2 regions of the Luteococcus sediminum genome follow, and region 1 is predicted to be linked to the other one. Evidence: predicted binding sites of a transcription regulator. Region 1 holds the regulator's gene; the other holds the start of a gene.

Region 1 (11,698 bases):
GCCAAGAGCGTCGAGGGCAAGACCCAGGTGGAGCTGGCCCAGCTGCAGTACCTGCGCCAGCGGCTTCGTGGCTGGGGTGGCAACCTGTCGCGCCAGGCCGGTGGCCAGGCCGCCGGCGGTGCCGGTATCGGTGGCCGTGGCCCCGGTGAGACGAAGATCGAGACCGACCGTCGCCGCATCAACACCCGGGTGGCGATCCTGCGCAAGCGGATGCGGGACCTCAACGCGACCCGTGAGAACAAGCGTGCCGATCGTCGTCGCAACCGCATTCCCTCGATCGCGATCGTGGGCTACACCAATGCTGGCAAGTCGTCGATCCTCAACCGGATCACCGACGCCGGTGTGCTGGTGGAGAATGCCCTGTTCGCCACGCTGGACCCGACGACCCGTCGTCACACCACGCCCGACGGGCGCGTCTACACCCTCACCGACACTGTCGGTTTCGTGCGCCACCTGCCCCACGACCTGGTGGAGGCCTTCAAATCCACGCTGGAGGAGTCGGCGCAGGCGGACCTTTTGCTGCACGTCGTGGACGGGTCCGACCCCGACCCGGTGGGCCAGGTGCACGCAGTGCGCACGGTGCTCAACGAGATCGGCGCCGGCAATGTCCCCGAACAGCTGGTGATCAACAAGGTCGATGCGGCCGATGACGACAGCCTGCAGGTGCTGCGCACCCAGTATCCCGATGCCGTCTTCGTCTCCGCCCGGACGGGGGAGGGCATCGAGGAGCTGCGGGCCGTGGCCGAGAGCCGACTGCCCAGCCCGGAGGTCTCCGTCGACGCGCTGATCCCCTATGGTCGTGGCGACCTGGTGGACCGCATCCACAAGCACGGCCAGCTGGTCACCGTCGAGCACACCGGCGAGGGCACCCGCGTCGTGGCCCGGGTGCATCCGGACCTGGCCGGAGAGCTCAAGGCCTTCGAGGTGCAGGACCCGTCGTGACCCGCACGGCGGGCCCGGTCCGCAGGTAGGCTGGCCCGATGCCGTCTGCCGAGAAGAAGAACGAGTCCGCCTCGGCCCAGCCGGAGCAGGAAGTTGCCGCGTCCAAGACGAGCACCAGCCAGGTGAGCTCGGCCGAGGTGCTGCAGGCTGCGGTGTCCGCGATCGGCGGGACCCCGCGGCCCGGCCAGCAGCAGATGGCCGAGGCCATCGAGGCGGCGATCGACACCGGCGAACACCTGCTGGTGCAGGCAGGCACTGGCACCGGCAAGTCGCTGGGCTACCTCGCCCCGGCCTTGCTGCACGTGCAGTCCACCCGCCAGCGGATCGTGATCGCGACCGCCACCCTGGCCCTGCAGGCGCAGCTGGCCACTTCCGACATCCCCAATGCCCTCAAAGCGGTCCGCGAGGTGACCGGGCGCGAACCCAGCCATGCCATCCTCAAGGGCCGCACGAACTATGCCTGCCTGCTCAAGACGCGCGATGGCATCGCCGACGAGCAGGACACGCTGCTGGGCGGCGCCGAGCTCGCCGACGGGCTTCGCAAGTCCAGCGCCGATGCCGACTCGGTGCTGGGCGCCGAGGTGATCATGCTGCGCGAGTGGGCCGAACAGCAGCTCAAGGACCGCCAGCTCGCCGACCGCGACGACGCCCCCGCCCACAGCCCCCGCTCCTGGGGCCTGGTCTCGATGCCGGTGCGCGAGTGCCTGGGCGTCAACCGGTGCCCCTACGGCTCGGAGTGCTTCGTCGAGTCCTCCCGCGAGAAGGCCCGGGCATCGCAGCTGGTGGTCACCAACCATGCGCTGTTGGCGATCGATGCCATGCATGGAGGCACCGCGCTGCCGGAGCACGAGGTCGTGATCATCGACGAGGCGCACGAACTGGTGGGCAGGGTCACCGGAGCCGCCTCGGCTGAGCTCAGCCCCCAGCTGGTTGAGCGGGTCGCCAAGCGGGTGCTGCCCTGGCTCAGCGACGACCTGGGCCTGGAGTTCCTGGAGTCGGCCGACATCCTGCGGGTGGCTCTGGACGAGACCGACCTGGCCCGCATCTCCCAGCCCGTGGGTGCGGCGGTGACCGCCTTCGAGTCCATCCGCGACGTGGCCCGCCGGGTGGTCAGCGGCCTGGGAGGCAAGGCTGCCGACAAGAACCGCAAGGACGTCGACCCGGAGCAACAGCAGGCGGCCGCGGCCGCCAAGGAGGTCTTCGACATTGCAGAGCGGATGGCGGACCTGTCCAGCAATGACGTGGTCTGGGTCAGCGAGCGGGAACGCTTCGGCCGTCAGGCACAGGTGGCGCCGCTGAGCGTGGCCGGGCTGATGCGCGAGAAGGTCCTGGGGGAGAGGACGACCATCCTCACTTCGGCGACGCTCAAGATCGGCGGCGACTTCACCCAGGTGGCGGGCCAGATCGGGCTGCGCAAGGCCGACCGGTTGGTGGGTGACCAGCATGACCCGGACAATGCGCTGGCCTGGCGCGGGTTCGACGTCGGCACCCCCTTCGACTACCGCAAGCAGGGCATCCTCTACGTGCCCCGGAACCTGCCGCGGCCCCGGCGTGACGGGACGGCTCCGGAGGTGCTCGAGGAGGTCGCCGAGCTGGTCTGGGCGGCGGGTGGCAGGACCCTGGGGCTGTTCAGCTCCCAGCGCGCCGCGGAGGCCGCCGCCAAGCACGTGCGCCAGCAGCTGCCGAAGATGACCGTCCTGTGCCAGGGCGATGCCCAGTTGTCGGAGCTCACCCGCCAGTTCGCCGTCGACCCGGAGGTGAGCCTGTTCGGCACGGTCTCGTTGTGGCAGGGGATCGACGTGCCGGGAGAGACCTGCCAGCTGGTGATCATCGACAAGATCCCCTTCCCGCGCCCCGACGACCCGCTGGTGCTGGCCCGTCAGGAGGCGGTGACGCAGGCCGGCGGCAATGGCTTCATGTCGGTGGCGGCCACCCATGCCGGTCTGCTGATGGCCCAGGGTGCCGGGCGCCTGGTGCGTCGCGTCACCGACCGGGGCGTGGTGGCGGTGCTGGACCCCCGGCTGGTGACGGCACGCTATGGCGGCTTCCTGCGGGCCTCGATGCCCGACTTCTGGATGACAGCCGAGCGCGAGGTGGCCGTCGGAGCGCTGCGGCGTCTGCAGGAGGGATAGTCCTCGAGCATGTCGAGGGGGCCGCCCACGCGCCGTGGGTGGCCCCTTCTTCATGGGCGCGGAGGGCGCGCCTCAGACGCGACGCAGCACCGCGACGACCTTGCCGAGGATCCTCGCGTGGTTGCCGTCGATGGGGGAGTACTGCTCGTTGTGTGGCATCAGCCAGACCTGGCCAGGCGTCTTCTTGAGGGTCTTGACGGTCGCCTCGTCGTCGAGCAGCGCCGCGACGATGTCGCCATTGTCGGCATCGTCCTGCTGCCGGACCGCAACCCAGTCGCCGTCGCAGATGGCGGCGTCGATCATCGAGTCGCCGTGCACCTCGAGCAGAAAGGTCGTGCCCTCGCCCACCAGCTGGCGGGGCAGGGGGAAAACCTCCTCGACGCGCTCCTCGGCCAGGATCGGCCCACCGGCGGCGATGCGTCCCACCATTGGGACGTTGACGGCGGTGGGGAAGCTGTCGCCCACGTCGGTGGGGTCGTTGGCCTCGGCCTCGGTGGGGAGCATGGACGGGGGCAGGTGCACCTCCATGGCGCGCGGCTGGCCCGGGATCCGGCGGATGTAGCCCAGCGACTCCAACTGCTTGAGCTGGTGCGAGACGCTGGACGAGCTGGCCAGGCCCGCGTGCTCGCCGATCTCGCGCATGCTGGGCGGGTAGCCGCGGGTCTCCAGACTCTCGCGGATCACCTCGAGCACGCGGCGCTGGCGTGGACTCATGCCGTCGACGCTGGGCTCCACCATCGTGCGACCGCGCGAGAGCTCCCTGCGAACCTCCTCGTCGCTGGGGCGTCCGACGGGTCGCCGTGCCTCTGACTTGCCCTTCGTTCCACGTGCCATGGCACAAGACTAGTGCTCGCGACAGTCCCAATCAAACATCTGTTCGAGGGGTCCACGCGGCCTCGTACGGCGGGGGTGGGAGGTGTCCGGCGAAAACTGTCAGGGGGGACTGTTTGACTCGGTCACGAGCGCGAAACCTGAAGCTTTCGGCCCCATTCGAACAATCGTTTGATTGAGGCCGGGTGACCGGGCTAGTGTTCAAGCATCGAACACCTGTTCGACGGGCGGATGGCTCGCGGCAGGGTTTGTCCAGACCTGAGGAGTAGTCATGAGTGCAACCTTCGTCGCGAGGATCCCCGCCGTCACCCCGGCAACGATTCGTCGTCGCGCACAGGGGCGCCTGCGTGGGCCGGTGGCCAGGCCCCTGCAGCCGGCCATGCCGGTGGGGCGGCCGGTGCAGCCCTCGGGGCCCGAACTCCTGGCCGGACCGGTGCAGCTCGAGCTGGTGGGTTCTGGGGAGCGTGGCGCCGCCAGTGCCGTGCAGCTGACCGACCGCGGCATCTTCTGCATCGTGGCAGTACTGGCGGTCCTGGCCGTGGCGACCGTGGCCGTGGGGTTCAGTAGCTTCCTGTCGGTCAGCAATGCCCCGCTCGAACCCTCCGCCCAGCCCTCGCCGGTGCTGGTCGAACTGTCCCGCTGAGTCCAGTCATGGGCTCCCCCGTGGGCGTCGCCGACGGCGGCCCGTGGGCTCGAGTGGCGACAGGACGCGACGAGGGCCCAACAACTGCCGGGGCCCTCGTGTGGTGGTGCAGCGACGACGTCGCCGAGCCGGGTCAGCGCTCGTCGATGACGACCGTCTTCATGATCTTGTCGGCGAAGGTCTGCTTCTTGGCGTCCCACAGCGGCCACAGGTAACCCAGGAGGCAGACGATCGTGTCGAGGATGTGGCAGATCTGTCGCAGCAGCGCCTTGCCCATGCCGATTGGCTGGCCGTCGGCCTCGCTGACTAGCTTGGTGCCCAGCAGTTGACGACCGATGGAGTGGCCGGTCTTGCCGTCGCGGTAGACCATGTTGTAGAGGAACCAGACCAAGCCCAGCACCATCAGGAGCCATCCGAGGGTCGGGTTGGTGCCAACCCGATCCGTCTGGGTCATCGGGTCGTACCCACCAACCATGGGGTCAGCGATCCGGTTCAGGATTGTGTAGGGAAGCCAGTCGATGACGTGGCTGCCGACGCGCTTGAACCATCCGGCGAGGTTGGCCGTACGGCCTGCCGGCTGGCCGTAGGCCGGGTAGGCCTGGCCGTAGGGATCGGCTGCGGGCTGGCCGTAGGCATTGGCCGCGGGCTGGCCGTAGGGGTCGGCGGCAGGCTGGCCCAGGGAATCGGCCGGGGGATTCATCTCCGGCTGGCCTTGCTGCCAGGGGTTGGTGGGTGGGTTGGTCACGGTCTTCTCCACTCGTCGGGTCCGGGGGTCCGGGGAAGTTCCAGGACTCTGTCGCAGACGATGCTAGGTGCTCGACCGGTCCAACGGTGGCCAGTGGCGCGAGTCTGGTCAATCTTCAGTAGGGGAGGATGGTGGGCATGAGTCATGACTGGGTGTCGCCGGTGGAGACTGATCGTGTCTTCGATGCCCGCGATGCCCTGCGGCGTACCGCCGCACTGGGTGGCTTCTGCCTGGCCCAAGGCCTCCTGGTCGCGGTCTGGGGTCGCGGGTTGCCGTGTCCCCTGCGTGCCGCCACTGGTCTGCTGTGCCCGGTCTGTGGCGCCACCACCGCGGGGATCCACCTGCTGCACGGCGAATTCGGCCACGCCTGGGCGTCCAATCCGGTCGCCATCCTGGCGGGGCTGCTGCTGGCCGTCTGCGTGGCCGCCTGGACGATCGAGGCCCTCGGCGGCCCCGCCCCCAGGCCATTGCGCCGGTGGGCCCCGATCACCCTCGACCGGGTACTGCTGTGGTCCGCGGCGCCCCTGCTGGTCTTCACCGTGGTCCGCAATCTGGGCTGATTCGCCCACCCCGGACAGGCATGAGGATGGCGGCGTGTCCAGTTTGATTCTCGGCAGCCGGAGACCTACGGTTGTCCATATCTAGTGGTTGCGGATGGTGGTCAGACCCACAGATTGTGGTTCAAGGGACAACTTGTCCACACCGTGTCCACATGTCCTTCCACAATCGACCCCTCACGCATGCCCATGGGCAGGGCTCCTGGCTGCCCTCGGTGCGGCGTGCCCTGACCCGAACGGAGGCCCGGCCATGCACTGCCCCTTCTGCCGCAACGGCGATTCACGCGTGCTCGACTCCCGGGCCGCCGACGACGGCTGCAGCATCCGCAGGCGCCGCCAGTGCCCCGCCTGCGAGCGACGCTTCACCACGATCGAACAGGTCCAGCTCTCGGTGCTGAAGAAGTCCGGGGTCAGCGAGCCGTTCAACCGCGAGAAGGTGGTCAACGGCGTCCGCAAGGCCTGCAAGGGTCGCCCGGTCAGCGAGGCCGACCTCGCCCGCCTGGGCCAGCGCGTCGAGGAGACCCTGCGCGCCAGCGGGCAGGGCGAGATCCCCACCGACGAGGTGGGCGTGGCCATCCTCGAGCCGCTGCGCGAACTCGACCAGGTGGCCTACCTGCGCTTCGCCAGCGTCTACCAGCACTACCAGGGAGTCGAGGACTTCGAGGCCGAGATCGCGCGCCTGCGCAGCTCCGCTCCAGCGCCCGACCCGGCCTGAACACCACCCAAGAACCCCGCTGGCCGTCGCATCGGCCAGCCGCCACATGGAACAAAACCCCCAAGGAGAAGGAAGAGCATGACCGACACCAGCAGGACGGCGCGTCGCCAGCCGGCCAACAAGAAGGCCACCGGCCTGACCATCGAGCGCGTCTTCTCCACCGAGGGCACCCACCCCTATGACGAGGTGAGCTGGGAGAAGCGCGACGTCGTGCAGACCAACTGGAAGACCGGCGAGACCGTCTTCGAGCAGAACGGCGTCGAGTTCCCCGACTTCTGGAGCCTCAACGCCTCCACCATCGTCACCACCAAGTACTTCCGTGGCGCCCTGGGCACCGAGCAGCGCGAGACCGGCCTGAAGCAGCTCATCGACCGCGTCGTGAAGACCTACTCCAAGGCAGGCCTGGAGCACGGCTACTTCGCCACCGAGAAGGACGCGCAGGTCTTCGAGGAGGAGCTGTGCTGGATGCTGCTGCACCAGTACTTCAGCTTCAACTCGCCCGTCTGGTTCAACGTCGGCACCTCGAGCCCGCAGCAGGTCAGCGCCTGCTTCATCCTGAGCGTCGACGACTCGATGGACTCCATTCTGAACTGGTACAAGGAGGAGGGCTTCATCTTCAAGGGCGGCTCCGGCGCCGGCCTCAACCTGTCCCGCATCCGTTCCAGCAAGGAGCTGCTGAGCTCCGGCGGCACCGCCTCGGGCCCGGTCTCCTTCATGCGCGGCGCCGACGCCTCGGCCGGCACCATCAAGTCCGGTGGCGCCACCCGTCGCGCCGCCAAGATGGTCGTGCTCGACGTCGACCACCCCGACATCGAGGAGTTCATCGAGACCAAGGCGCGCGAGGAGGACAAGATCCGCGCCCTGCGCGATGCCGGCTTCGACATGGACCTGGGCGGCAAGGACATCACCAGCGTCCAGTACCAGAACGCCAACAACTCGGTGCGCGTCAGCGACGACTTCATGACCGCCGTCGAGAACGACGGCCTCTTCGCCCTGACCGCCCGCAGCGACGGTCGCGTCATCGAGGAGGTCAACGCCCGCGAGCTCTTCCAGAAGATGGCCAAGGCCGCCTGGGAGTGCGCCGACCCCGGCATCCAGTACAACGACACGATCAATGCCTGGCACACCAACCCGGTCACCGGCCCGATCACCGCGTCGAACCCGTGCAGCGAGTACATGAGCCTGGACAACTCCTCCTGCAACCTGGCCAGCCTCAACCTGCTCAAGTTCCTGGGCGCCGACGACGTCTTCGACGCCGAGCGCTTCACCAAGGCCGTCGAGTTGATCATCACCGCGATGGACATCAGCATCTGCTTCGCCGACTTCCCGACCGAGTCGATCGGCGAGACCACCCGCAACTTCCGCCAGCTCGGCATCGGTTACGCCAACCTGGGCGCCCTGCTGATGGCGCTGGGCCTGGGCTACGACTCCGAGGGTGGCCGCAAGCTGGCCGCCGCCATCACCTCGCTGATGACCGGCACCTCCTACCGTCGCAGCGCCGAGCTCGCCGCCGTCGTCGGCCCCTATGCCGGCTACGCCGAAAACGCCGAGGCGCACCAGAACGTGATGCGCCAGCACCAGGCCGCCTCCGAGGCGCTGAGCCCGATGCACACCAATGACAGCGTCGTGGCCGAGGCCGCGGGCAAGGAGTGGGAGCAGGTCGTCGCCCTGGGCGCCACCAACGGCTACCGCAATGCCCAGGCCTCGGTGCTGGCCCCCACCGGCACCATCGGCTTCATGATGGACTGCGACACCACCGGCGTGGAGCCTGACTTCAGCCTGGTCAAGTTCAAGAAGCTGGTCGGCGGCGGCTCCATGCAGATCGTCAACCAGACCGTGCCGCGTGCCCTGAAGAACCTGGGCTACGCAGCCGACGAGGCGGAGGCCATCGTCTCCTTCATCGCAGACCACGGCCACGTCATCGACGCCCCCGGCCTGAAGCAGGAGCACTACGAAGTCTTCGACTGCGCCATGGGTGCCCGCGCCATCGCGCCCATGGGTCACGTGCGCATGATGGCTGCCGTGCAGCCCTTCCTGTCGGGTGCCATCTCCAAGACGGTCAACCTGCCCGAGAGTGCCACGGTCGAGGAGATCGCCGACGTCTACATGCAGGGCTGGAAGCTCGGGCTGAAGGCGCTGGCCGTCTACCGCGACAACTGCAAGGTGGGCCAGCCGCTCAGCGACGGCAAGAAGGACGCCGGCAGCAAGGATGCCGAGGCCAAGCAGGCCGCCGCGCCCGCCGCTGCCGAGCCCGAGGTGCGCATCGAGTACCGTCCGCGTCGCCGCCGCCTGCCCAAGAGCCGCATGGGCCGCACCACCAGCTTCACCGTGGCCGGCGCCGAGGGCTACATGACCTCCAGCCAGTACGAGAACGGCGAGCTGGGCGAGGTCTTCCTCAAGCTCGGCAAGCAGGGCTCCACCCTGGCCGGCGTGATGGATGCCTTCTCGATCGCGATCTCCATCGCCCTGCAGTACGGGGTGCCGCTGGAGACCTATGTGCAGAAGTTCACCAACCAGAAGTTCGAGCCGGCCGGCATGACCGACGACCCGGACATCCGCATCGCCCAGTCGATCATGGACTACATCTTCCGTCGCCTGGCGCTGGACTACCTGAGCTTCGACGAGCGCAGCGAGCTGGGCATCTACACCTCCGCAGAGCGCGCCCGCTATGTGGAGACCGGCTCCTACCTGAGCGAGGAGGAGGAGGCCGAGATGCCCGAGTCCGAGTCGCTGAAGAATGATGCCGCCGACGACCTGCGCTTCGACGAGCGGGGCGCCAACCAGCCCTCGCTGATCCAGGCCAGCCCGAAGGTGGAGCAGGAGACCGTGGGCAGCGCCCACACCACCACGGAGATGATGGAGGGCCTGACCGGGCACGCCATCGACGCGCCGCTGTGCATGACCTGCGGCACCAAGATGCGCCCGAGCGGCTCCTGCTATGTGTGCGAGGGCTGCGGTTCCACCAGCGGCTGCAGCTGATCCTGCCCGCGGGTGGGTCCGGCAGCGGACCCACCCGGCGGCAGACATGACGAGGGCGACCCCCAGCACCTGCTGGGGGTCGCCCTCGGTTTCGTCTGGGCCCCATGTCCCTATGGGGCCGGCTTGATCAGCCCTCGCTGGGCTCGGTGGTGGCCACCGGGCGCTGCGCGAGGTCCTCGTCGAGGCGCAGCAGGCCGGGGCCGTCGTGACCGGTGAGCTCGATGCGGCCCATGATCTCACTGACGGTCGACTCCTCCTCGATCTGCTCGCTGAGGAACCAGTTGAGCAGGGGACGCGAGTCCAGGTCGCCGGCCTCCTCGGCGGCCCGATAGAGCGCGCGGATCGACTCCGAGACCTTCTGCTCATGCTCCAGAGCCGCCTTGAAGGCGTCCAGGGCGCTGAGGCCCTTCTCGACGTTGGGCGCGGGCACGGTGCCGATCTCGGGGTGGTTGTCCCGGTCGAGCAGGTGGTCGATGAACTTGTTGGCGTGGACGATCTCCTCGTCGGCCTGGTGGCGCAGCCAAGTGGCCATGCCGGGCAGGTCCTGGGCGTCGACCTCGATCGCCAGCTGGCGGTAGACGGTCGAGGCCTCGAACTCGTGGGTGATCTGGGCGTTGAACTGGGCTTCGAGCTCCTTGGACATCTTCATGGAACCCAGAGAAGCACCCTTTCCCCCTCCAGGAAGAGTCTTTCGCCCAACAGCGAAGCGCCACGGCCATCCGGGACGCCACCCCCGTCACAGAGGGCAAGCCCTAGGCTGTGGTCCATGGGCGTCCTGGTCGGCTTCATCACCATCTGGGCGGTGGTGGCGGTCGGCTGGGTGATGGCCCACTGGCGCATCCTGGACAACTCCTCGCAGCTGGTGCTGAGCAAGCTCAGCTTCTACGCGGGTTCCCCGGCGCTGATGGTGACGATGATGTCCACCGCCGACCTGGGCCGCATCTTCGCCCGCAACCTGGCCGTCAGCATCGTGGCCACCGTCCTGACCGGCCTGCTGTGCCTGCTGCTGGAGCTGTCCTGGTTGCGGGGAGCCGACGGCCAGCGCCACGGCCTGGGCCACCGGGTGATCGCGGTCTTCTGCTCCTGCTACGTCAATGCCGGCAACATGGGCCTGCCGATCGCCGCCTACGTCCTGCACGACATCACCTGGATCGCGCCGCTGTTGCTGGTGCAGGTGGCGGTGCTGCAACCGCTCGGCCTGGCCTTGCTCGACGTGGACGCCGCGCGCCGCGACGGCAAGGCCTCCTCGCGCCGCCGCAACCTCACCCTGCCGTTGCGCAACCCGATGACCGTGGGCGTCCTTGCCGGCCTGGCGATCAACCTGCTGGGCTGGACAATTCCCGCCCTGGCACGACAGCCGCTCGAGATGCTGGGCGGGCTGGCCGTGCCCACCATGCTGGTGGCCTTCGGGGTCTCGCTACGCCTGGGGCCGCTGCCCGGCAGGGGACCGCTGTTCACCGAGACCGTCGTGTTGAGCGTCATGAAGCTGTTGCTGCAGCCGGCGCTGGCCCTGCTCCTGGCGCAGCTGGCCGGGCTGGACCGGACGACGACCCTGGCCGTGGTGGTGCTGGCGGGACTGCCCACCGCGCAGAACATCTTCAACCACGCGGTGCGCTACCAGCAGTCGGTGGTGCTGGCCCGTGACGTGGTCTTCATCACCTCCATCGGCTCGATTCCCAGCATCATGGTGATGGCCCTGGTGCTCGGCTGATCCTGGTGCCTGGTGATCCTGATGCCTGGTGATCGTGATGCTTGGAATCAATGGCCCGACCACACGGCGGGTGTCCCACCTGTACAAGGATCGGCTTCGCTAGGCTCGGGAGCGAACGGCCCTGCCCGGGCCGCCGACGAAGGAGTTTCGATGTTCGAGGGACATTTCGAGGTTCTCGACCAGGACGAGTGCCGCACGCTGCTGGGCGAGGCACACGTGGGGCGGTTGGGCTTCATCGGGCCCGACGGCATCACGGTGCTGCCGCTGGCCTACACCCAGGACGGCAACCTGGTGGTCGTCCGCACCGCTGCACACACCCAGCTGGCCGAGCTGCCGGAAGGCATCGACGTGGCCTTCGAGGTGGACCACGTGGACCAGGAGGCAGCCAATGGCTGGAGCGTACTGGTGCGTGGGCGCCTGGTCGACGTCTCGGAGGAACTGCT
Region 2 (11,698 bases), on a different contig from region 1:
CGCTGCTGCTCGTCCCAGACGTCAAGGACCTGGAGGCGCTGCAGGCTCGGCTGGTGCCCGTGGTGGGGGCCGGTGCCATCGCGCTGCTGCATGCCGAGATGGGGCCCTCGGCCCGCTATCGCAACTACCTGGCCGTGGCGCGGGGGAGTGCGAGGGTCGTCATCGGCACCCGGGCCGCGGCCTTCGCCCCGGTGCACGATCTGGGGCTGGTGGCGCTGTGGGACGACGGGGACGACCTGTGGTCCGAGCCGCGCGCACCGTACTTCCACGTCCGCGACGTCGCCGCGATTCGTGCCACCCAGGAGCGCACCGCACTGCTCTTTGCCGCCCGGGGCCGCAGCGCCGAGGCACAGCAGTGGGTGGAACGCGGCTGGTTGGCGCCAATCGAGATGCCGACCGCGGTGGCGCGACGTACCGCACCGGCGGTGCGGGTGGCCGGGGACAGCGACCAGGCCCTGGAACGAGACCCGCTGGCGGCGAGCATCCGCCTGCCGAACCTGGTCTTCCAGACGATCCGTGCGGGCCTGGCCCAGGGGCCGGTGCTGGTGCAGGTGCCCCGCAGCGGTTACCTGGTGACACTGAGCTGCCAGACCTGCCGCACCCCCGTGCGCTGCCCGCACTGCCAGGGGCCCGTGCAGGGTAGACGGAGCGACGGACAACGCCAGCTCTCCTGCGGCTGGTGTGGTCGGCTGGTGGTGGGCTGGCGCTGCCAGACCTGCGGCGACGACCGGCTACGGGCCCCCGTCGTCGGGTCGGTGCGCACCACCGAGGAACTGGGCCGTTCCTTCCCCGGAGTGTCCGTCGTCGACTCCTCGGGCGACCACGTGCGCGCCAGCGTGGCGGGCGAGCCAGCTCTGGTCGTCGCCACCCCCGGAGCCGAACCGGTGGCCGAGCTGGGCTATGCGGCGGCGGTGCTGCTGGACACCACGATGTTGCTCCAGCGCCCCGACCTGCGGGCCAGCGAGGAGGCACTGCGGCGCTGGCTGAACGTGCTCGGCCTGGTGCGCGGCGGCGACCAGGGCGGGACTGTGGCCGTCGTCGGGCCGAGCGAGGACCGCACCATCCAGGCGCTGGTGCGCGTCGACCCGGCGGGCTTTGCCGCCCGCGAGCTCACCGACCGGCGTGAGGCGCGGCTGCCGCCGGCCGTGAAGTTCCTCACCGTGGAGGGCAGCTCCGAGGCGCTGCGTGACTTCGTGGCGGTGGCGGAGCTGCCCGAGGTGGTCGACGTGCTGGGCCCGGTGCCCCTGCCGCCGTCGGCTGCCAGCGAGGAGCCGCTGGACCGGCTGACGCTGCGCACGCCGCTGGCCAGTGGCCGGGAGCTGGTCCGGGCGGCCCGGGCGGCGCTGGGGGTGCGCTCGGCCAAGAAGTCTGCCGGTGCGCTGCGGGTCCGGGTGGACCCGTCGCGTCTGGCCTGATCCCGGCCAGAGCTGTGGACTTGGCCGCTCGAACACCTGTGCGATAGGTTCGCCGCTTCTGTTCGCCTGCCCTTGAAGGGATCCCACCCGCATGATGGGTCGCACTCACGCCCTGGCCGGGGTCGTCATGACCCTGGCACTGCAACCCCTGTTCACGCCCTTGGGCATGCCCGACACCACCACGGGCACCTGCCTGGCGGTGGTGGGCGCGGCCGGGGGAGCGATGCTGCCCGACCTCGACCACCGCCACGCCACCGTCGCGCGCAGCCTGGGCCCGGTGAGCAAGGCCGTCACGGTCGTCGTCGCCGCGATCTCGGGTGGCCACCGCAACGGCACCCACAGCATCCTCGGGGTGGTGGTGTTCACGGCGTTGAGCTGGTGGCTCGTGGGCCTGGGTGGCTGGCCGGCGACGCTCTGGGCCGCCTTCGTGCTGGCCATCGGATCGGCGGCGCTGCACATTCGCTTCCGCAAGTCCAGCGCCGTGGCCCACACGCTGATGTGTCTCGCGGGGGTCGTCTGGCTGATCGACTCGGGGCGGACCGCGAGCTTCCCGTGGCAGGCCCTGACCTGGGGTGTCGGCGTCGGTGCCTTCTCGCACGCCATCCTGCCCACCGACGCGTTGACCCGTCAGGGCTGCCCGTGGCTGTGGCCGGTCAGTCGCAAGCGTTTCCGGCTGGCGAACCTGTCCACCGACCACTTCATGGAGAACGGGCCGGTGTGGTGGTCGCTGTGCGCCGGGCTCACCTGGCTCGTCCTGCTGAGGGCTGGCGTGACCTGGGTCGACGTGGTGAGCTCGGTCGAGTCCTGGCGTCACACCGGACGGGACCTGCGGGCAGCCTTCACGCGCTGACGAGGACCTCGAGCCTGGCTGGAGGGTGTGGCCCTTCCGGTCAGGCGGCAGCTGTGCGCCGCAGGGCTCGTCGGATGGGACCGACGACCATGAGTGCGGCAAGAACGACCAGACCGACAAGTTGGGTGACGGCCGTCGGGGTCCAACCGGCGCGGTCAAGCTCTTCCGGGAACCAGTGGAAGGCCAGACGCCAACAGGCGAGCAGACCGATGACGGACAGCACCAGGCTGGCGGAGCGGTTGGCTGGGTTCATCATTGACCTCCTCGTCCTTGGGATTTCCAGTAACGCCGCATGACAGGGATTGCGGCCGTGATCTTGGTGGAACGGCATGTGTCACGCACGAGATTCGGCATCCCACTGGGCCAGCACTCCTTCACCACCGGCGAAGCTCACTGTGGGGATCGTGAAGTCGCGGGTGATCTCGCGGAATCCGATCCGTGCGTGGAGGGCGAGCGAAGCCCGGTTGCGGGTGTTGGCGAAGAACCAGACATGGCGGGCTCCCCGCTGCTGGAGCCCAGGAAGCCGGGCCACCGTCAGTGCCTCAGCGACCCCTCAGTGCACTGATCTTCGGCGGTGAACTTGGCGAACTCGGCCATGAACGCACGCGCGCAGAGGATGCGAGCAGGGTGAAGTCCCAATCGATCTCCGTGGCAAGAACCCAGCTGCGATCTGAGGGCCACATCAGAGACGCCGACTGCCCTGAACTGCCAAGCTCATCGCATCCGGGCCACTGACGCAGGTCTCCCGGTGGCCCAGAAAAGACCAGGTGGCGCCGCCCCGGCAGCTCCAGCATCGGGCCATCCCACCGCGGCTCCGGCCACCAGCCGAAGCCTTTGTTGAGGATGCTCACGCAGCTGTCGCGCGATGAAAGGGCGGACGGCGGGGCGGTTCCGTTCACCAGCTCTTCCTGCAGTACCTGCGTGAGCGCGCTTGCCATTCGGATCGCACGCCGAAGGTTTCCCCAAACACTTGTTTTCGATCACATGTTCGATACAATGAAGTATCGAATCAGTCACTCGGGGAGGGGGCAGGTCATGACGCTGACGGTCACGAACGACCTGCCGCACGATGCCGTCTCCACGGTCGAGGCCTTCAAGCAGATCAAGGCCAGGCGGCGGTCCTTGGAGGTCGAGGAGCTGGTCCTTGCCGTACATTTCGCGGACCTCTACGGACACGTCGACGTGCCGATGCACGTGCTGCCCGGGCAGCAGCGGATGGTGGGCTTCGGTGGTGACGGCACCCCGCAGGTGGCCGAGTTCTGCACCTTGGAGCTGGCTGCAGTGCTCGACCTGCGGGACGTGACGGTGAAGTCACTCATCGCGGATGCCCTCGATCTTCGCCACCGGTTGCCGCGCGTCTGGAGCCTGGTCCTGGAGGGCCGGGTTCCGGTTTGGCACGGACGCCAGATGGCGAGCGCCACTCGTGTCCTGGACGCGCACGCGGCTGGTCTGGTGGATCTGCAGCTGGCCCGTCAGGTCGTCGGCATGACCTTGAGGCGAGTGCAGGAGCTCGTCGACGGGCTCGTGCTTGTACACCTTCCCGTCGAGGAGGCGGAGGAACGACGCCAGTCGGCCCTGGACTCACGTGGGGTGTGGATCGGGCAGATGGTAGATGGGGTGGCCGGCGTCGACGCCGTCCTGGACGCGCCCGACGGCCTGCGTCTGGAGGCTGCAGTCGAGAAAGTCTCACAGGTCCTGGCTGCCGGCGGTGCCCCGGGTGGCCGTGACGCCCGTCGCGCCCAGGCCCTCGGCCTGCTGGCCTCGCCTGCTCGTGCCTTGAACCTGTTGCAGGCTGACCTCCTGGACGAGCTGCCCATCGACCACTGTGCGGCCAAGGATCGCAGGAGCGATTCGGCCGCGGCGCCTAACCCTGAGCCAGTCGAGGGCACCCGAGAGGACGCCAGCTGCGACGGTGAAAGGGTTGCCCAGGTCGAGCCCGGCGAGGCGCCACTCGCCCAGATCCTGCACGACGCTCGGATGATCGACCTTCCGGCCCTCACACCGGCGCAGCTCACAGCTCTCGAACCACGGGCGGACCTCGTCGTCCACATCAGCGACGAAACGCTCGTCGCCGGCAGCGGCCCGGCCAGGGCAGCGAAACTCCAACCCTTGCTGGCCGAGTGGCTCGACCATTTGCTCCCCGGCCATCGCATCACCGTCCGGCCCGTCATTGACGCCAACCACCAGGTGCCGTCGGACTCCTACGAGTGCCCGCCGACGATGCGCGAGGCGATCGAGTACCGCAACCCCTATGAGGTTTTCCCCGGCTCCACCAGGCGCTCCGCCGGTCTCGACCTGGACCACACCATCGCGTGGACGCCACCGCCCAGCACCACGGGCCCAACCATGGCTCCAACCCGGTCACCGTCCGTGTCGGCGGGCGTGGGAACGGTCTCCGGGCTGGTCGGCAGGTCCAGAACCGGCCCGCCCGACGGGTACGGAACCCCGGCCAGTCCGCCCGGCGGAGACGCGGTCTCGAACAGCGCGCCGTCATCGCCGCCGTCGGCACCACCGGCACAGCCACTGACCAGGCCCGACAACCTTGGCCCGCTCACTCGGAAGGTGCACCGGGCCAAGACCCACGGCGGCTGGTCCCTGCACCAACCCCTCCCGGGTCACTTCCTGTGGCAATCGCCGCTGGGCTACCGCTACCTCGTCACCCCGTCGCGCACCATCGACCTCGGACGCCCCGACGCGCCTGCACGTCAACGCGTCACCTGACACTGCCCAAGCCCTGACAACCGCCCAGCTCTGACAGACCCCACTGCCCAAGCCCTGGCACCGCCCTCGGTGGGCAGGCGGGCAGAAGGGGGGCGGGGAGGCCAGTGGCTGGGCGGGTTGGAGCATTGAGCAGGTGCTCGCGGCCCATCACTGCCCTCGGTGCGGCGAGGGGTCGTCTGATGCCCGGTAGGTTGGAGCGGTGAGAATCGTCTTCGCCGGAACCCCGGACCCTGCAGTCCCCAGTCTGGATGCCCTCGTGGCCGCCGGGCACGAGGTGGTGGGCGTGGTGACGCGTCCCGACGCGCCGTCGGGACGCGGCAAGAAGCTGCGGCCCTCACCGGTCGCCGTGCGCGCCGCGGAGCTCGGCCTCGAGGTGGTCAAGCCCACCCATCCCCGCGACGAGGACTTCATCGCCTGGCTCGCCGCCAAGGCACCCGAGGCCTGCCCAGTGGTGGCCTACGGCGCCCTGGTGCCCCAGAAGGTGCTCGACATCCCCACCCATGGCTGGCTCAACCTGCACTTCTCGCTGCTACCCGCCTGGCGCGGTGCGGCCCCCGTACAGCGCAGCATCATGGCCGGCGAGACCATCACCGGTGCCAGCGTCTTCGAGCTCGTCGCAGAACTCGACGCCGGACCCGTCTACCGCACGCTGACTGAAGACGTCGGCGCACTCGACACCTCCGCCGACCTGCTGGAGCGCCTGTCCCACAGCGGTGCCGAGCTGCTGGTGCAGACCCTCGCCGACATCGCCGCGGGCGCCACACCGACGCCGCAGCCAGACGAGGGCATCACCCTGGCCCCCAAGATCACCGTCGACGAGACCCGCATCGACTGGCAGCAGCCCGCCGCGCGGATCGGCGCCCTCGTCCGCGGCGCCAACCCGAACCCCGGCGCCTGGACCATGCTGGAGGGCCAGCGCTTCAAGGTGCTGCTCGCCACCCCCGCCACCAGCCTGCCCGAAGGCCTCCAGGAGGAAACCCTGTTCCCCGGCGCCCTGCACGCCACCAAGCGCCAGCTGCTCGTCGGCACCGGCGACGGCGTGCTGGAACTGGTGCAGGTGCAGGCCTTCGGCAAGAAGCAGATGGCCGGCGCCGACTGGGCGCGCGGCATGCACGCCCTGCCCGAGGGATTCGAGCGCGACCACGAGGAGAACCGATGAACCAGCAGCGTCCCCGCAAGGACTTCCGTGGCCGTCGCGACCTGCCGCCCGAGCGCTTCATCGACTTGGCCCGGATGGCCGCCTTCGACACGCTGCGCGACGTCCACTCCTCAGGCGCCTACGCCAACCTGGCGCTCGCCGACCAGCAGCGCGCCCACGACCTGACCCCGCAGGAGGCCGGCCTGTGCACCGAGCTGGTCAACGGCACCTGCCGCTGGGAGGGCACCTACGACCGCATCATCGAGGCCGCCGCCGGGCGCAGCCTCGACTCCCTGCAGCCCGCTATTGTCGACGTGCTGCGCCTTGGCACCCATCAGCTGCTCGGTATGCGCACCCCGACCCACGCCGCCGTGTCCACCTCGGTGGACCTGGCCGGTGTCGCGCTGGGGGAGCGCACCACCGGCGTCGTCAACGCCATCATCCGCAAGGTGGCGCGCAAGGACCTCGACGAGTGGCTCGACGAGCTCACCGAGGGCATGGGCACACTCGGCGCGCTGGTGCTGCGCACCGGCCACCCACGCTGGATCGTCGACGCCTGGGCTGCGGTGCTGCCCGCCGACGAGCTGGAGGCGGCACTGCAGGCCGACAATGTCGCGCCGGTTCCCAGCCTGGTGGTGCGACCCGGGCTGGCCGAGCGCGACGAACTGCTGGCCGACGGCGGCCGCCCCACCAAGTATTCGCCCTTTGGCGTCGTGCGCGAGGGCAACCCCTCCGACATCCCTGCGGTCCGCCAGCGTCGAGCCGGAGTGCAGGACGAGGGCTCGCAGCTGGTGGCCCTCGCCCTGACCCGCGTCGAGACCGACCAGGGGCGCTGGCTCGACCTGTGCGCCGGACCGGGCGGCAAGGCGGCACTGCTGGCCGGCCTGGCCCAGCAGGACGGCTCCACCCTGCTGGCCAATGAACTGCACGAGCACCGCGCCGAGCTGTTGCGCAAGGCGCTGATGGCCTATCCGGTCAACCAGTGGCAGGTGGTGACCGGCGACGCCACCGCCGGCGACTGGGAGCCCGGCAGCTTCACCCGCGTGATGGCCGACGTGCCCTGCTCCGGGCTGGGCTCGCTGCGACGCCGCCCCGAGTCCCGGTGGCGCCGCAGCCCCCAGGAGGTGCATGAGCTGTACGACCTGCAGGCCCAGCTGCTGGATGCCGCGATCGAGGCGGCCGCCCCCGGCGGCGTGGTCGCCTACGTCACCTGCTCCCCGCACAAGGCCGAGACCAGTGCCATCGTCACCCAGGTGGTCGACGATCGCGTCGAGGTCCTCGACGCGCCGTCGCTGCTGCCCGAGGTGGACGGTGCCGCCGCGCACACCGACTCACGCTTCGTGCAGTTGTGGCCCCACCGCCACGGCACCGACGCGATGTTCCTGGCGCTGCTGCGCCGACGCTGAATCACACCGTCCAGCTGCGCGGATGTGAGGCCCGCCCCGTCATCGCCTTCCAGAATCGCCTTCCAGACACCCCGCCGTCCCTGGGAGCGGGATGCCGTGTGGCCTGCCGTCCATCTGCAGGGATGCCAAGAGCGTGCGGGCAAGGCGACGTGGAGTGATGACGATGGACCATCCGCTGGACTTCGCGGCACGGCTGCGCGAGGCACTGGTGAACTCCGGCCTGACCCTGTCGCGGATCAGGGACCAGCTGGCCGAGCGCGAGCTGGCCGTCTCACTGGCCACGCTCAGTTACTGGTCCTCGGGACGCTCGGCCCCCACCCGGGGCCGCTCGGTGGCGGTGGTGGAGGCTCCGAAGGAGATCCTTGGAACACCGCCGGGCTGGCTCACGTCCAGCCTGTCACACACTGTGCGCGAGCATGGGCTCGACCGCGTCTTCGGCCGCGAGGACTTTCTGCGTGAGGCGATCGAGGAGCACGGCCTGGCAACCTCGGTGTGGTGGCGGCACCACACCGTGCACCACATCGTCACCATCGGCGCGGACCGCCGCGAGCGAGGATTCGAGACGCGCATGCTGCAGACGGCAGCGCGCAGGGGCCCAGCGCTGGTCCATCCTGCTGGAGAGCGGCGACACTGCCAGCGTCCGCCAGGACGGCCTGCTGAGCCAGCTGATCCGCACCGTGCCCCTGGCGGAAGACCTGATGGCCTTCGAGTTCGGCCTGCAGGAGCCGCTGGAGCGAGGCCAGAAGGTGCTGGTGGCCCACAGTGTCGAGCAGGCCCGCTCCAAACCCGCGCCGGGCATCGGCTACGGCCTCAAGCGGGTGGTGGAGGAGCGGTGCTCGAAGTCCACTTCGAGGGACAGATGCCCAGCGCCATGCAGTACGAGCTGCGCGTGCCCGGCGGCGACGAGGACGTCGAACAGCCCACCCAGCCAGTGGTCTCCGGCCAGGTGGCGCAGTTCATCATTCCCGAGGCAGCCGCCGGCATGCACCAGCTCAGCTGGCAGTGGTGACCCGGGCCTGAAGTGTGAAGCCCTGGACGCGCAGCCGCTCGACCAGGGCTGTGCCCAGCGCACTGGCCGGCGTTGCCACCCCGGCCCTGAGGGCCTCGCCCGCCGCCAGGGCCAGCGCGGCCTGGCTGATCATCACCGCCGTGCCCTCGTAGCCGGGGTCGCGCCGGTCGGAGACTGTGGTGACGATCCGTGCGCCACCGGTGGTCTCGGCGTGGACCTCGATGCTGAAGTGGCCGCGGGCCCGCTGTTCCGGGCTGGGGCCCTGGCCGGGCGCGGGCAGCACCCGGTCGGCCACCTGCCGCAGCCCGGGCGTCGCCAGTGCCGCGACGAAGGCGGGCAGGGCGGCGGCGATGCCGATGCCCCGGACCAGGCCTTTGAGGCCGCGGCCGGTGTCGTGCACCTCGCGGTAGCGGAAGGCTCGGCCATAGCGCCAGCCCATCAGGGCATTGCTGCGGCGCACCAGCTGCTCGTTGTAGCGGGCCATGAAGAAGGGGGCGCTGAACTCCTTCACCTCGGCCGAGGACTCCAACCAGACCAGGTTGTTGCGGTGCCGCAACGGCTGCGGCTCCGACGCCCGGTCGGGGCTCAGGGCATAGGGGTCGGAGGACGAGCGTCCTGGGGTGCGCACACCGTGGCGGGATGCGTCGATCTGGGTGCGCAGCGCGTCGATGGTGCCGCCGGACATTGCGCCGGAGAGCTCACGCAGGTGCATCGTGGTTCCCAGCAGCTGCTCCCCGCGCTCGGCGGCGGCCTCGGCGGCAAGCATCACGCCCAGGTCGGAGGGGATCGAGTCGAAGCCGCACGAGTTCACCAGCGTCGCGCGGCTGGCCCTGGCGGCCTGGTCGAAGGAGTCGGCGACATCACGGGCGAAGAGCACCTCGCCGTTCAGGTCGACGTAGTGGGTGCCGGCCCCGGCGCAGGCCCCGGCCAGGGCCATGCCGTACTTGACGTAGGGGCCCGCGACGGCGATCACCACCGCCGTGCGACGGGCCATCGCCGCCAGCGCGTCGGCGTCGAAACTGTCGGCCACCAGCAGTGGCAGATCGGCGTGCCCCAGCTCCTGGGCGACGGCGCGCAGCCGGTCCAGGTTGCGGCCGGCCAGCGCGATCCGGGTGCCCCTGGGCGCAGAACGCACCAGCTCGGCGGCGATCAGGCGCCCAACGTATCCGGTGGCACCGTGCACCACGACGTCGAACTCGCGTCCGTGTTGGGGCCGGTCCGGCATTGCCGGTCCGTCCGTGCGGGGGGTGACTACCACCGCGCGCTCGTCGTCGGCCAGCAACAGCTCCGCGGCCTCCACCGGGCTCCCGGCGACGACAAGGTCGGCGCGCTCCCACGGCCGGTCCTCGGCGAAGAAGTCCAGCTCATGGGCCATCCACGCATGCCAGAAGGCGGTGGTCTCGTCGGCATCGCCGTTGACGCCCTGGGCGATGTCGCGCTCGATGCCGCGTCGCTCGGCCTCTTCGAAGTCGGACTGCACCCACACCACCGCATCCAGCAGGTCGGCCACGGCCCACTGGGCGGCGCCGGTGCCCTCGACGACCACCAGCGGGCTTCCTGCCGGCACGTCGATCGATCCCTCCCGGCCGCGGGCCGTCCACTGCGGTGGCACCAGGTGGACCTCCTGGCCGGCGCGGGCGGCGGTGAGCAGCTGGTGCTCCAGGTGGGCCCAGCCGAACAGCGGCTCGTGCCAGGCCAGGTCGTCGGAGTGGACCACGACGGCACCCGGCACCCGCTCGGCCAGGTCGGACGCCAGGGTCGTCTTGCCCGCCGCCCCGCGGCCGTCGACGGCCACGATCCTCGGGCGTCCCTCGACCGCGCGGGCGGACAGGACTTGCAGGACCTCGTCGGTGGACATCGGCTGCCATCCGGTGAAGGGGATCTCCGGTGCGGGAAGGTGCATGGTTCCTCCTGTGTGACGGACCTCCATCGTGGCACGGCCGATAGGCTCCCCCCATGGCCATGCGCATCACACCCTCCGTCCTCAACGCCGACCTGTCGAACCTGTCCGGCGAGATCGCCCGCATCCCCAGCGCCGACGGCGTGCACCTGGACGTGATGGACAACCACTTCGTGCCCAACATGACCTTCGGACTGCCCGTCGTCGAGAGCATCCGCCAGCGCACCGAGGCCTTCCTCGACATCCACTTGATGATCGCCAATGCCGACCGCTGGGCACCGGCCTTCGCCGAGGCCGGTGCCGAGAGCGTCACCTTCCACGTCGAGGCCTCCGACGCACCCATCCGCACCGCCCGCGAGATCCGCGCGCAGGGCGCCCGGGCGTCGATGGCGCTCAAGCCAGCCACCCCCATCGAGCCCTATGCCGACATGCTCGGCGAGCTGGACATGGTGCTGCTGATGACCGTCGAGCCCGGCTTCGGCGGCCAGAAGTTCCTCGACCTGGTGCTGCCCAAGATCCGCCGCACCCGCGAACTGGTCAAGGCCACCGGCCAGGACATCTGGCTGCAGGTCGACGGCGGTGTCTCGCTGGAGACCATCGAGCGCTGCGCCGAGGCCGGCGCCGACACCTTCGTCGCCGGCTCGGCCGTCTACAGCGCAGGCGACCCCGACCAGATGGTGCGCGACCTGCGCGAGAAGGCGGTCGAGGCCTGCCGGCACTGAGCGGGCACCCTCACTCAGCTCACTTGGTGTAGCCGATCTCCTCGGGCAGCGGCGAGTACATCAGCGTGGCGCCGACATTGGCCAGGTCCTTGCGCACCGCATAGGTGGACGGGCCGCTGTACATCGGCAGGATGTTGTAGCTCTTCATCGCCTCCACCTCGACCTCGTTGGCCTTGTCGAACTGCTCCTTCGGGTCGGACATGGCATTGACCTCGGCGATCTTCTTGTCGACCTCGGCGCTGCCGATGCGGGTGATGTTGTCGGGGCTGGTCGAGTCGTGGAAGGTCGACAGGTTGAGCACGCCGTAGGGGTCGTCATTGCGGTAGCCCGAGATGACCAGGTCGAACTTGTTGCCATTGATCCCCGTGGCCCACTGGGCGGGATCGGTGGGCACCGTCTTGATCTCGATGCCCGCCTCCTTGCCCGAGGCAGCCGGTCAGCGCATGCGGCAACCGGCCACACGGTCGTGGATGCAGGCACCCCCGACAGAGGGTGTATCGAGGCAGCGCACGCGGTCCAGGTGGATCATGATCACGC

The links. The regulator LexA, encoded in region 1, represses DNA repair genes until DNA is damaged. The targets are predictions, from matches to a motif close to TCGAACANNTGTTCGA.
Region 2: the regulator LexA is predicted to act here: its motif matches at 3,242-3,257, upstream of ACYVKA_RS00820 (DUF222 domain-containing protein).

Annotation. Positions count from the first base shown of each region.
Region 1 is NZ_BAAGQL010000019.1:80,615-92,312, forward strand. It holds gene hflX (GTPase HflX) at 1-942, shown strand, start outside; gene ACYVKA_RS10900 (ATP-dependent DNA helicase) at 981-3,074, shown strand; gene lexA (transcriptional repressor LexA) at 3,147-3,908, opposite strand; gene ACYVKA_RS10910 (hypothetical protein) at 4,177-4,548, shown strand; gene ACYVKA_RS10915 (RDD family protein) at 4,682-5,293, opposite strand; gene ACYVKA_RS10920 (DUF2752 domain-containing protein) at 5,431-5,853, shown strand; gene nrdR (transcriptional regulator NrdR) at 6,101-6,565, shown strand; gene ACYVKA_RS10930 (vitamin B12-dependent ribonucleotide reductase) at 6,644-9,544, shown strand; gene ACYVKA_RS10935 (ferritin) at 9,672-10,193, opposite strand; gene ACYVKA_RS10940 (AEC family transporter) at 10,311-11,255, shown strand; gene ACYVKA_RS10945 (pyridoxamine 5'-phosphate oxidase family protein) at 11,406-11,698, shown strand, end outside.
Region 2 is NZ_BAAGQL010000001.1:178,013-189,710, forward strand. It holds gene ACYVKA_RS00800 (primosomal protein N') at 1-1,415, shown strand, start outside; gene ACYVKA_RS00805 (metal-dependent hydrolase) at 1,507-2,265, shown strand; gene ACYVKA_RS00810 (hypothetical protein) at 2,306-2,518, opposite strand; gene ACYVKA_RS00815 (GNAT family N-acetyltransferase) at 2,600-2,797, opposite strand; gene ACYVKA_RS00820 (DUF222 domain-containing protein) at 3,301-4,986, shown strand; gene fmt (methionyl-tRNA formyltransferase) at 5,186-6,145, shown strand; gene ACYVKA_RS00830 (RsmB/NOP family class I SAM-dependent RNA methyltransferase) at 6,142-7,530, shown strand; gene ACYVKA_RS00835 (hypothetical protein) at 7,928-8,140, opposite strand; gene ACYVKA_RS00840 (hypothetical protein) at 8,363-8,539, shown strand; gene ACYVKA_RS00845 (saccharopine dehydrogenase NADP-binding domain-containing protein) at 8,523-10,442, opposite strand; gene rpe (ribulose-phosphate 3-epimerase) at 10,496-11,161, shown strand; gene ACYVKA_RS00855 (hypothetical protein) at 11,181-11,555, opposite strand; gene ACYVKA_RS00860 (NHL repeat-containing protein) at 11,598-11,698, opposite strand, start outside.